Regions from separate parts of the Paenibacillus sp. FSL H8-0048 genome, predicted to be linked through region 1. Evidence: riboswitches for the same ligand, from Rfam matches in the RefSeq annotation. Region 1 holds a riboswitch; each other region holds the start of a gene.
What was found. A riboswitch is a leader RNA that binds a small molecule or an ion and turns the genes downstream of it on or off. The one in region 1 is predicted to bind cobalamin.
Positions count from the first base shown of each region.

Region 2: another riboswitch for cobalamin. It lies ahead of NSU18_RS17195 (anaerobic ribonucleoside triphosphate reductase); the one in region 1 lies ahead of NSU18_RS14710 (S-layer homology domain-containing protein).
Region 3: another riboswitch for cobalamin. It lies ahead of NSU18_RS10690 (energy-coupling factor ABC transporter permease); the one in region 1 lies ahead of NSU18_RS14710 (S-layer homology domain-containing protein).

Region 1 is NZ_JBBODF010000001.1:3,470,492-3,474,773, forward strand. It holds gene NSU18_RS14710 (S-layer homology domain-containing protein) at 1-2,091, opposite strand, end outside; cobalamin riboswitch at 2,314-2,506, opposite strand; gene NSU18_RS14715 (GAP1-N2 domain-containing protein) at 3,506-4,282, opposite strand, start outside.
Region 2 is NZ_JBBODF010000001.1:4,053,482-4,057,763, forward strand. It holds tRNA gene NSU18_RS17180 (tRNA-Thr) at 5-76, opposite strand; gene NSU18_RS17185 (sugar phosphate isomerase/epimerase family protein) at 165-944, opposite strand; gene NSU18_RS17190 (MTH1187 family thiamine-binding protein) at 993-1,301, opposite strand; cobalamin riboswitch at 1,643-1,873, shown strand; gene NSU18_RS17195 (anaerobic ribonucleoside triphosphate reductase) at 2,182-4,167, shown strand; gene nrdG (anaerobic ribonucleoside-triphosphate reductase activating protein) at 4,164-4,282, shown strand, end outside.
Region 3 is NZ_JBBODF010000001.1:2,470,436-2,474,717, reverse strand. It holds gene NSU18_RS10695 (ArsR/SmtB family transcription factor) at 374-1,306, opposite strand; cobalamin riboswitch at 1,446-1,639, shown strand; gene NSU18_RS10690 (energy-coupling factor ABC transporter permease) at 1,922-2,686, shown strand; gene NSU18_RS10685 (energy-coupling factor ABC transporter substrate-binding protein) at 2,686-2,991, shown strand; gene cbiQ (cobalt ECF transporter T component CbiQ) at 2,975-3,763, shown strand; gene NSU18_RS10675 (energy-coupling factor ABC transporter ATP-binding protein) at 3,776-4,282, shown strand, end outside.

The DNA.
Region 1 (4,282 bases):
CATATATCCAAGTCCCGTTACCGTACGGACAGCGGACAATGCATAGTCACTAATTTTATCTTCGTCGCTGAACTTACCCGCGCCTGCTCCGGCTTCCGCTCCAGCTGCATCCAGTTTAAAAGCTCTAACCATCATCACAGCCATATCCTGGCGCGTAACCAGCCCGTCCGGTTTGAACGCCGTGGCTGTCACGCCGCTAATGATTCCAAGCTCTTTTGCCCGGTTCACTGTTCCATAATACCATGTACCGGCCTTAACATCACTGAAGGCCCCAGCGGAAGACGCCGCAGACGGCTCGTTCCCGGTTAAGCGCAGCAGCAGTGCTGCAAATTCAGCACGGGTAATATTCTTTTTCGGTGCAAACATCAGACTGCCTTCACTCACACCATTCATCAGCTTGCGGTCATACGCCGTGTATACCGACTCCAGCGCCCAAGGCGAAATCGACTTCACATCGGCAAAAGCCGGACGGTCCGCCGCAGCAGAAGCCACCGTTACCGGAACCGTATGACGGACGATGGCCGGGGTTTTATCCTTCAGATATCCCGTAACCGTCAGGGTATATTTATTCGCCGGAAGACCACCAGCAAGAGCAGCCACGCCCGCAGCATCTGTAACTGCTGTTTTGCCGCCGATGGTTACCTGTACGCCTGCTGCCGGTGAAGTTACCGGATCGGAGGTGAAAGTCGCCTCATTCCAGACCCATTGCTTCTGGGTTACCTGCACCTTCAGATCTTGTCCAGGCTGCGGCTGTGCGGGAGTCACGGTTACGGCATCAACCACCTGCGTGTTGTCCCCGCCATAATAGACCACGATGCGGTCATTCTCCTCCAGTGCGAAGTCGCCCATCCCTACACTTGGATAGATCCATGCTCCGCCGCGCGCAACCACATACATCCAGCCGTCATATCCGCCAAAAGTACCCGCAATCACGCCGCCGATCCCCGTCACATAATTGCCTGCTTCATTGACCAGGGCCAGGCGCTTGGCTGCTGCTGTCTTTTCCAGTGCTTTAAGCACATTTCCAGCATACACGCTGCCCTCAGCCAACGTTCCATTCGGACCTTCAACTGTAACCGCGACACTTACCTGAGGATTCTTCACAGGTGTGCCGCTAAAATCAAAGAGCTTACCGCCTGTACCAAACAGCTTGTACGCTACCAAAGCCTCCAGTGCCTGCTCCGTGGAGAGCGGATTGGAGCTGCCGCCCGCAGTGTGGACGAATCCGCCATCCTTTGCACTGAAGCTCAGCAGCTTGCTGACCAGATTAATCTGGCCTTTGGTATACTCTGCTCCTGCCGGATCAATGCCGAAGGCAGACAGACCGATAATGGCCTGAGCTACACTCTCGCTGCTGTCGCCATATCCGCCGTTCTTGTCCTGTGCCTTAGACAACCAGGCGGCTGCCCGCTGACCAGCAGTATTCACGGCTGCTTCCTGCTTGTGTCCAGCCAGTGCGTTCAGCGTCATCGCTGTCATATCCGGATCACTCGCACCCGTGGTCAGGGTGAAGCCGCCGTCCGGGTTCTGCTTGGCCAGAATCTCTGCCAGCAGCTTAGATTGTGTCCATTTCGCATTTGCCGGGATGGTATAACTGCCGGAATCAAGAGCCAGCAGGGCATAAACCGGATTATTCAGCGTCTGGCCGGTGATTGCATCGTGATTGTAGAGCTTCTCGATCAGGTTGTAGCCTGCCACCTTCTCAGGGTCGCCGCCCAGTGCCTTAACGGCAAGCGTGATCCGGGCATAATCCGTAGCTCTGGCAAAAACACCCTTAGCCTCACTCACCTTACCCTCAAGCGCCTTCAGATAGCTGGCAGGTACCTTGTAGCCTGCTTGTGCAAGGCCAATCGCCTGCCAGTCGGACTGGACTCCGTTCTTCAGCATGAATTCCGCAGTAGCATAGACCGCAGCGGTTACGCTGGCTGCCTCACTTGCGGGCAGAGCGGATACCGCTGGTGCGGAAGTTCCGCCTGTCTGTGCAGCAGCAGCTTGTCCTGCCGGAGCTACAGCTGCTCCCAGCAGTGCGAACAGCATAATGACAGCAAGTCCCAGCCGTGTGAACCTGGATGATAGAGAATGGTTCTTCATAACTAACCTCTTTCCTGAAATAGAATGGATGAATCCTGCTTCCTCCGCCAAAAGAGCGGCAACCTAAAGACCGCCCTGTGCAGGGCGGCCGGGGAAGAACTTTCGCACAGGGCGGCTGAAGGGAGCCGGTTGCTCTCCCACATTACATACAATACAGCGCATACAGCCCTCGCCAATATCAGATATCAGCATCTGCTTCCACATTCTTACCCCCGAAGAATAGAAACAACAATGAAAAAGGCAGGTCTCCTGGCTCATACTTCACCGCTTCCCCCGCCTTCCCATCCGCTTAGCAGACAGTGGCACCTCAGGAGTCGCTCCGTATTTACAGTGGCGGGACCGCGCCGGACTTGCACCGGGCTTCCCTTTTAAGCAGATTCTTCTATTAGACATAGCCCTGCCAGCTTCTGCTGGCGACAGCGCGCGGTCTCTAAGGCAATCTGCACCTTTTCCTCAAGCTTATTAAATTTTAATATTCTCAAACCATCATATCGACTATTCCCCTGTATGTCTATAGACAAGCTATATCTATTCCATCCGTCGCGAGACCCCGTCTATTCCCCAGCAAAAATCCTGAACAGCACATGCCCGCTCCCCGGCACATCATACTATTCAGGACTATAAAAGTTACTCTTCTGCTGCTGATCAAGACGTTGGTCTGCTGTAATCAACTCGATGGCGAACCTATGGAAACCTCGGCAGAAGGCCGATTGTATTCCGTACATCAGAATTAGTATAAAAGCAGCCGTTAACGCATTCTGTTGCACTCCATACCACCGATTACAGCAAATTCCCCTCAGCCGGGCCAAATCCCAAAAATCTACTGCACCAAATACAACAGAACGCCATATAAGGCTCAATATGCCTCATTCTAGTGTACAAAGTGCAATTGAGCAGCTTCTTTCGGACATAAGCATAACTATCTTCTACATTTCACATATTTCAGCCTGCCATACCCATTCTACCGTAATGTGCCAAACTAGCTCCCCACGTTATGCTTAAATGTAATCTGTACAACTAAACCGTCTGATTTACCGCCAAATGTACCTTTAGCTGTATTTCGTACACCTAAAATGCTTATGTACCCGGCTTTTCGCCCTTTCGGGCAAATTTAGTTGTATGGAATACAATTAAGAGAGGTACGCCTTCTTTTTCACTGTTTTTAGTTGTACAGAGTACACCTATCTCTGTAAGCAATGTTACTCAGGACCATTACTCGATAACAAGTCAAAAACGTCTGTTAGTTGGTGAGACGGCTAAGTGACTCAGTAGCATTAGTCGATAACGTTGGTCGTTAGGTGCAGTCGATTACGGCAGTCAATTACGTTAGTCAGTAGCGCCCGTCGATTTGCTTTACTCGAAGATTTACCTGCTCATTAGTTAAAAGCTTAAACAGCCTGTTAATGCCACAGCTTTATTCCGCGTCCGTGTCCGCTTCCGGGCTTGCAGAAGCGGATGGCTCTGCACTAGGCGCGGCTGTGGCTGCAGCTTCCGGGGCGCTGCCCGGATCTGCCTCCAGCTTCAGCGAGTATCTTCCGGCGGTGATCATATCACCTGCCGCCAGCTTCGCGCCTGCTGATAGCTCCACCGTCACCTCGTATACGCGTGACGGAGGAGTCCCCGCCGCCGCTGGAGAGGCGGCGGCTCCACTATCTGCATCGCCGTCTACTCCTGCGCCTGCTTCACCCTTCACATCGCCGTCTACTCCGGCGCCTGTCTCACCCTTCGCATCGCCGTCTACTCCGGCGCCTGTCTCACCCCTCACATCGCTGTCTACTCCAGCGCCTGCTTCACCCTTCGCATCGCCGTCTACTCCGGCGCCTGTCTCACCCTTCGCATCGCCGTCTACTCCGGCGCCTGCTGCAACCTGGCAACTGCTAACCGTTGCCTTGACCTCGTAGTCCGTAACGCCGCTGGCGGACTCCACGCCTACCCGCTCCGGCTTGAAGGCGGAGCATTCCGCAGCATCAGTGAAGCTGAACAACAGCTTCACGCCGTTATTCTTACCAGCTTCTCCGTCCCCCGCATCCACGCCGTTATTCTTACCCGCTTCTCCACTTCCTGCTCCGCCGTCCGCGTTTCCGCCAGTTCCCGCATCACCGCCGTTATTCCCGCCTGTCTCTCCATCACCGCCGACAAGCCGGACAGAGACCGGGGCCGCTGCAGCGGCTTGTCCGGTCACTGCCGGAAG
Region 2 (4,282 bases), 580 kb from region 1:
AATATGCTGGTGAAGGGAATTGAACCCCCGGCCTACGCATTACGAGTGCGTTGCTCTACCCCTGAGCTACACCAGCCTACAGGCTTTGTTAGCCTGCCAAACAAAAAATATTATAACTCTTCCAGCGGAAAACGCAACCCCTTTTTCCGCTGGCAGCTGTGTCATCAGCCGTGCATGAGCCCCAGCCTGCGGAAATAATCCAGCGCGAGCTTAGCGCTTGCAAGAGAGGATTCCTCGTAGGCCTCTTGCTCCACAATATAGTAGAGAATTCCGCTCTGCTCCGCTATCTCGAAGACGCTCTGAAAATCGACCTCTCCCTTTCCAAGATCGGTCTCCTCCTGGTTGGCTCCAAAATCCTTAATATGGACCAGCGGAACACGTCCGGCATACCGTGACACATAATCAGCCGGGTTGGCTCCGCCCCTGTATACCCAGCCCAGATCGAACTCTGCCAGCATATGCTCCGCAGGAATCTGCTCCAGCCAGATATCAATGACCGCCTTGCCGTCAACCTCAGCGAATTCATAATCATGATTGTGGTAGCCATACTGCATTCCCGCTGCCCGGACCATCGCGGAAGCCTTCTCAAAGAATGGAATTAACCTCGTTACATCGTCGATGGAAGGGCTGGGCGGAAGCGGCGCTGACGGGGTGATAATATATTGAATTCCCAGCTCCGCCGCGTACTCGATCTCCCTGGCCAATGCCCGCTCCATCTGTTCCAGGCTGCTGAAGTCCAGACCCACATGCGCCGAAGGCGCTGCAAGACCCAGTTCATCCAGCCTGCGACGAAGTACCCCGGCAGCTACGCCGAAATATCCGGCGAATTCCACCACCTGGTATCCCATCTCTGCTACCTTGCCCAGTGTGCCAAGGAAATCCCGCTCCGTCTGGTCACGCAGTGTATACATTTGAATTCCGATCTGCCGCGCTGCTTCTGCCATGAAGAATCCGCTCCTTATCATCATTTCTGGTTGGATACTATATTCACTCTATTTCCCCTGAAGCTTGCGCTCTACGGATTCCAGCTTGCTGCGGCTGGTGGAGGTCTTGTCGCGCCGATCGTCGATCTTGAGCGAGGTGGAGACTCTCTGCGCCCCGGCGGTGAACGGCGACTCATGCAGCGCTTCTACCGCAGCCAGAATCCGCCCCACCGGTCCCTCAATAATCGTACCCATAGAAGTTAGCTCATACGTAATGCCCTCCACCGTCTCCAGCACGCGCTGCATCTCGGCCACATAGCTGCTAAGGCTGGTGCTGCCTGTCCCAATCGGAATAACGGTCACTTCGCCAATTGCCATTGCTATTTCCCTCCCTAAAGTATCTGGTGTGCCTGCCGCTTACTTATTCCCTTATTGTAACGCTTCGCCAGGCTCGCCACAAATCACCTGCACCCTCTCTTTTCTATTAATATCCGTCAAAATGATTACCAGGATTAGACGCACTCTATTTATGGATTCTTTGTGGCGTATTTTCGGAGATTTTATGAAAAATTCAAGGCAGATTTAGAGGAAAGTTGTGGATTACCTGTGGACTAACTGTGGATCAGCTGTGAGTAAAAGCGCCGAACCCGCTCCCCGTGCGGGATTGCAAAAAAACATTTACAAACACAATATATTGCGGTAGCTTTAATAGATAACAACAAAATATAGTAGAAACAGGTGTTTCACCCCTAGTAATAGAGGTGAGACTTAATAGGGAAGCGCGGTGCAAAACCGCTGCGGTCCCGCCACTGTAACCGGATGCTCCCAGGGTGCGATACCCAGGGCCGCATTCTCCGGCTAATTGCCACTAAGGGGCGGAATAAGCCCCCCGGGAAGGCGCTGGAGGAGTTGCCGGAAGCCAGGAGACCTGCCTGTTTCGGCGGCACCGCTTAGACTCCTGCGAGGAACAGGGGAGGTGCCCGTATGCGGCCTGCTATTGCAGAGTTAGCCTTCCGTCAATCGGGCCAGAGGCTGCCGATACCTGAGGACGATCGCGGATTATCTTCAGGTATCGGCTCTGCGGAATATACAAGAACTGGCGTAAGCTATTGCCCCGTTTCTGCTCGTATGTTCCACCCAGACCACAGGCAAATTTCCGCTTTCCGGAGCTTTGCATCCTGCATTCGGGCATTTCCGGCCTTCCCGGCCGGGGGTGCTTTTTTAACGCTTACAATACCCGAGAGGAGAGAGTTATATAATGACGCTGCTGGAGAAACGTTATAACGAAGGACAAGCTGCACAAGAGGTTCTATTGGAAGAGGTCATTCATCTGGGACGGGATATTATCGACAGCCGGGATCTGGATCTGCTGCGCGAGAACGCCAACCTGAACGGGGAGAGCTTCTCCGGCAAAATGAGCAAGTTCGGCAGTGAGTACTCCAAATGGTATGCCCGCAACTTCACCATGCCGCCACAGCTGGTACAGGCTACCCTGGATAATGTCGTCTATGTACATGACCTTGATCAATACGCCATTGGAACCACGAACTGCATCTTTATTCCGTTTGAACGGCTTCTCCGTGAAGGCTTCAATACCGGCAACGGCAGCGTACGGCCTCCCAACTCGATTATGACGGCGATGTCGCTGGTGGCGATTATTTTCCAGTCGCAGCAGAATGCGCAATACGGCGGCGTATCCGCCAACAAGCTGGACTATGATCTGGCCCCTTATGTCACCAAATCCTTCTCCAAGCTCTTCCGCAAAGGTCTGGAGTATTTCGAGGAGAATGCAGAGGTGTCTGGGCTTGGGGAGATTACGATGAGCCGCAGCGATCTGGCCGAGCAGTATCCGCGCGCCTTCCGTTTTGCCCTTAAGGAGACGCAGAGCGAGACCCTGCAAGCCGCAGAGAGTATGGTACATAACCTGAATACGATGTCCAGCCGCTCCGGCGGCCAGATTCCTTTTACCAGCATCAACTACGGCACCTGCACCTCCCCGGAGGGGCAGCTTGTGATCAGCTCGCTGCTGACGGCCACGATGAATGGACTGGGCAGCGGGGAGACGCCGGTGTTCCCGATTCAGATCTTCAAATGCAAGCAAGGCATCAACCAGCAGCCGGGTGATCCTAACTACGAGCTGTTCCTGAAGGCAGCGGAGTGCTCGGCGCGCAGATTGTATCCGAACTTCGCCAACCTGGACGCTCCGCTGAACATGCAATATTATGATCCGGCTGACCCGGATACCGAGTTCGCTACGATGGGCTGCCGCACCCGTGTGCTTGGAGACCGCTTCGGACGCAATCACTGCTCCGGCAAAGGCAACCTGTCCTTCAACACACTCAACCTGGTGCGTCTTGGACTGGCCCACGGCACGATAACCGGCCGCCGCCTCGCTGCTGATGAAGAAGGGTTCTTCGACGACCTCAATCACTATATGGATATTGCGCTCGACGGTCTGCTGCACCGCTTCCGCATCCAGGCTTCCCAGAAGGCCAAAGCCTCCGATTTCATGATGCGGGAAGGCGTCTGGGAGGGCGGCGAGCAGCTTGCCCCCGATGACAGTGTAGGCGAACTGCTGAAGCACGGCAGTCTGTCGCTGGGCTTCATTGGAATGGCAGAATGCATGAAAGCCATGTACGGCAAGCACCACGGCGAAGATATGGAGATCCATGCCAAGGCTGTAGCCATCGTCCGCCATATGCGTGAATATTGTGACCGCAAGAGCGAGGAGCTTAATCTCAACATCACCTTGTTCGCAACACCAGCTGAAGGTCTCTCCGGCAAGTTCACGAAGATTGACCGCAAGGTGCTCGGCTCTATCCCTGGGGTAACCGACCGTGAATACTATACGAATTCGTTCCACATTCCGGTCTACCATGAACTGAGCGCAGCCAAGAAGATCAGCCTGGAAGCTCCGTTCCATGAATATTGCAACGCCGGAGCGATCTCCTATGTCGAGCTGAACGGCAATGCCCGGAGCAACCCGTCAGCCTTCGTCAAAATCATCAAATACGCGCTGGAGCAGGATATCAGCTACTTCAGCATTAACCATCCGATTGACCGCTGCTCCGGCTGCGGCTATGAAGGGGTCATCGGCACGAATTGCCCGACCTGCAATGCCCATGAGGATACCACCCATATCCGCCGTCTGCGCCGGGTTACCGGGTATCTGACCGGCGACTATCAGACCCGCTTCAATGCTGCCAAGCAAGCCGAAGTCCGGGACCGTGTTAAGCATCTATGAACATCTGCGGATATTACCCGGAGTCGATTAATGAAGGCGAGGGCCTGCGGGCCGTCCTCTTCATCAGCGGCTGCCGCCACCGCTGCCCGGGCTGCTTCAACCCGAAGACCTGGAA
Region 3 (4,282 bases), 1.0 Mb from region 1:
TCTAATGCGGCGGGAAATGGACTGGGTGAGGAAATGAGAGGGATAAATCCCTCTAATGCGGCGGGAAGTGGACTGGGTGAGGAAATGAGAGGGATAAATCCCATAGGTGGGGGGAGAAGTTAGCTGGTTGGCTAATGGGTGGTACACTAATGCACCTGAATCAGCCGAAAGTGGGCGATGAGCGGAAATGAGGAGTATTGGCTCCAAAAGTAGCTGAAACAAAAACCAACCTAATTAGTCTAACTAATCAATCTCCCCTACCTACCTACCTACCTACCTACCTACCTACCTACCTACCTACCTACCTACCTACCTACCTACCTACCTACCTACCTACCTACCTACCTACCTACCTAACACCCTAAGCAAGCCTTTATATAGAACCCGGCAAATCTGCCACACCATCCGTATAAAACAGCTCAAACACCAGGTCCTCATTGTAATTACCGAAGCCTTTTCCGAACAGGGTGAGACCGCCGATGTGCTCGGCATCCTCCTCGACAGAGAGCCGGAAGGTCCATTGTTTGTTGCGGATGCCTACCTGATCGAGGGTGACCTCCGACAGCTTTTGCCCGTCCATGTAGGTACCCGTCTGCGTAATCCGCAGCTGCTTGAGCAGGCCGTATTGATTGGTGAGTGCGGGCCACCATGCCGGAGTGTATTTTCCCGGATTATCTCCGTAATCACCGGGGCTGGTCCAGAAGCCGAGCGATTGTCCGTTCAGCGTGAAGGTAATATCCGACGGCCAGTTGTTGTTGATCGACGGGGCTTCCGAGGCAATCTCCATCGTGATGGCAAGCTCCTCCGGCTGCTGGCTGGACAGCAGGAAATTCGGGATTTTATACTCAACGAACCCCTTGCCGAACCAGAGAATCCCGGCATTCACCCGCTCCTGGTCCCAGAAATAACGGGGATCGTCAAAGTGCCCGATGACCCTCTCCGTCGTAGACAGTCCGCAGGTAGGCTCAATCTGGAAGTCGGAATAATGCCCCACCGGGATATCCTTGCGGTATCCCCTGCGCGGAGTCCGGGCCTGCCTTGGAAAAATAATCTCTGCCCCGTCGGCAGCCAGTGTACAGATCTTCTGCAGTCCGCTTTTGCCTGGAGCCATGTGGCTGCGGATCAGCCCGGCAGCTTCGAGCTTGCGCACATGCATGGTCATAATTGCACTGCTGAGCTTGAGGGCTGCAGCCAGCTCCTTCACGTTCATGGGCTTATCGGACAGCAGCCGCAGCATATGCAGGCGCACGGTACTGGACAAGGCCTCGTACACGGGCAGGGATTGTTCGGTTAGATCGAGTTTCATCGGATGCCTCCACGTTCAGATTGTATAGTTAATAATTATATTACTCAAATAAAATTTCTACAAGCCAAGTTTGTCCGCAGTACAGCTTTTCCAATTTATATCACAGACACGCTGAGCCGGGTCCGTTATGATGTGAGATGAATTAGCGGTGAAACAAGGTGCTCTTGCCGGATGCGGCAAGGGATAACAGGGAATCGGGTGCAAATCCCGAGCGGTCCCGCCACTGTATGGAAGAGCTGCACTTCATGAGGTCACTCGGGAAGCCCCGGGGAAGACGAAGCCTGCGGCGTTTGCATTCCAAGCCAGGAGACCTACCTTGTCTACGCACACCACGACTCTACGCGGATAGGAGCGGTGTACGGATAGGTTAATGAGAAGAGGCGTTCTGCCCTGATGGACCGGAGGAATCTTGAGTGTAGAGAGGATCACCGGTTTATAGCTGCTGGATACAAGGATTCGTCCCATAGTGATGGTACGATGAGAAGCGCCTTGTATCGTTTGGCAGCGGCTGCGCGTTCTATCGAACTTGCCTGCGTACATACACTCCCACCCTTTAGGGTGGGTTTTTTAGTTTTATTATTTTTAACGGAAATCAACAAACATGGAGGGTGACAAATGAAAAAACACAGAGGGTGGAGCTTTGCGGCTCTGGTTGCCGGATTTACGGTGTATTTTATGCTGAATGAACCGGGTACGGCCCGCGCGATGCACATTATGGAAGGGTTCCTGCCGGTTGGCTGGGCGGTGTTCTGGTGGGCGGCGTTTATCCCGTTCTTTGTGCTGGGAATCTTCAAGCTGAGAGCCATGACCCGGGAGAATCCGGAGCTGAAGCTGCTGCTGGGTCTGGCCGGTGCGTTTACCTTCGTTCTGTCTGCGCTCAAAATGCCTTCCGTGACCGGAAGCAGCTCCCACCCTACCGGAACCGGACTTGGTGCGGTAATGCTGGGACCGATGCCCATGAGCGTGATCGGCTCGATTGTGCTGCTGTTTCAGGCGCTGCTGCTGGCGCACGGCGGGATCACTACGCTTGGAGCCAATGCGTTCTCGATGGCGGTGGCGGGTCCTTTTGCCGGATATGCAGTGTATAAGCTGATGATGAAAATGCCGGACCGCGAAAAGCTGGCCCTATTCTGTGCGGCTGCGGCGGCTGATCTGAGTACGTATGTAGTGACTTCCGTTCAACTGGCGGTGGCTTTTCCGGCGGCGGATGGCGGTGTAATGGCTTCTTTTCTTAAATTCGGGGGAATCTTTGCCGTGACGCAAATCCCGCTGGCCATCAGTGAAGGGCTGTTGACGGTACTGCTGTGGAACTGGCTGAAATCGTATAGCCCGAATGAATTGTCGCTGCTGAAACGCAAGGTGAACGGAGGAAGAGCCTAATGAGCAATAAATGGAAAAATGGATTGATGCTGCTGGTCGTTATTCTGCTTGTCATTCTGCCGCTGCTGCTGGTTAACGGGGAATTCGGCGGAGCCGATGATGCGGCTGAAGGTGCGATTACTGAGATTAATCCTGACTATGAGCCGTGGTTCAAGCCGCTGACTGAGCTCCCGGGGGAGACGGAGAGTATGCTGTTTGCATTGCAGGCAGCGATTGGTGCCGGTGTGATCGGCTATACCCTGGGGCTGCTCAAGGGCAAGCAGGCGGGACGAAGCAGCATAGCAGCAAGTGATCCGGCGGATTGATGTTCTCTCTTACAATAATGCTCTGCGCCAGTTATCCCCGATGTGGAAAAGCTCGTTCGCAGCCCTGATGTTCCTGCTCTCTTACACCGTACATCCGGTACTGCAGGCTGCAATCACCCTATGGATGATGTCCTGGTGTGTATTACAGGCCCGTATTCCCTTCCGTGCTTATGGCATGCTGTTCGGCACAGCGCTGCTGTTCTACGCGCTTAGCGTACCGGCGCTGCTCGTGGAATTCGGGCATCCGGCAGCGGGAGAGGCAGGAATATTCCCGCTTCCTGGACTGAACCTGCCGGTATATGTTACAGTGGCCGGGCTTCAGCGGGCCGGAGAGCTGCTGGCCAGAATCTCTGCCTGCATGAGCTGTTTCTTTTTCCTGATGTTCACTACTCCGTTCAGTGAGCTGCTGCAGGTGCTGCGCAGGCTGCGGATGCCGCAGATTGTTCTGGAGCTGATGCTGATTATGTACCGCTTCTTATTCCTGCTGAGTGATGCAGCGCATGGCCTGCTGCTGGCCCGCAGGCTGCGCGGAGGCCGGCGGGGCTACATGGCCAGACTTCGGGAGACTGCGGCTATGGCAGGAGCGCTGTTCGGCAACACGATGCACCGTTATTACGGATTGTCGCAGGGGCTGCTGGCCCGCGGATTCACAGACGAGATTATTCTCCCGCCTTATACGGCGCGTCCTGTGCCGCGGCGGTATACAATCCAGGCTTATACCGGTATTGCTGTGCTGCTGCTGACTGAAGCGTACTTTATCACTAACACATGAAAGGAGCCGGCCATGGATCAGGAATATAGCTTGGCTTGTGACGGAGTGGTGTTCCATTACCCGGATACGAAGGAGCCTGCGCTGCATGAACTTACGTTCTCCATCCCCGCAGGCAGCAAGACGGCGGTACTCGGTCATAACGGTTCGGGCAAATCGACGCTGTTCCTGCATGCCGTCGGCATCCTGCGCCCGCAGCAGGGTACGGTTCTGCAAGGAGGGAAGGCATTATCCTACTCCAAAAAAGAGCTGGCCGCTCTGCGGCGGAGAGTGGGCCTGGTTTTCCAGGACCCTGAGCAGCAGCTGATCCTCAGCACACCGCTGGAGGATGTATCGTTCGGGCTGCGCGGCAGCGGCATGGCTGAACCGGCTATTGCCGCGCGCTGCCGGGAGGTAATGGAGCTGCTGAATCTGACCGGTCTGGGCGATAAACCGATTCACCAGCTAAGCCTGGGCCAAAAAAAACGCACGGCACTCGCCGGTGTGCTGGCTATGGAGCCGGAGCTGATTCTGCTGGATGAG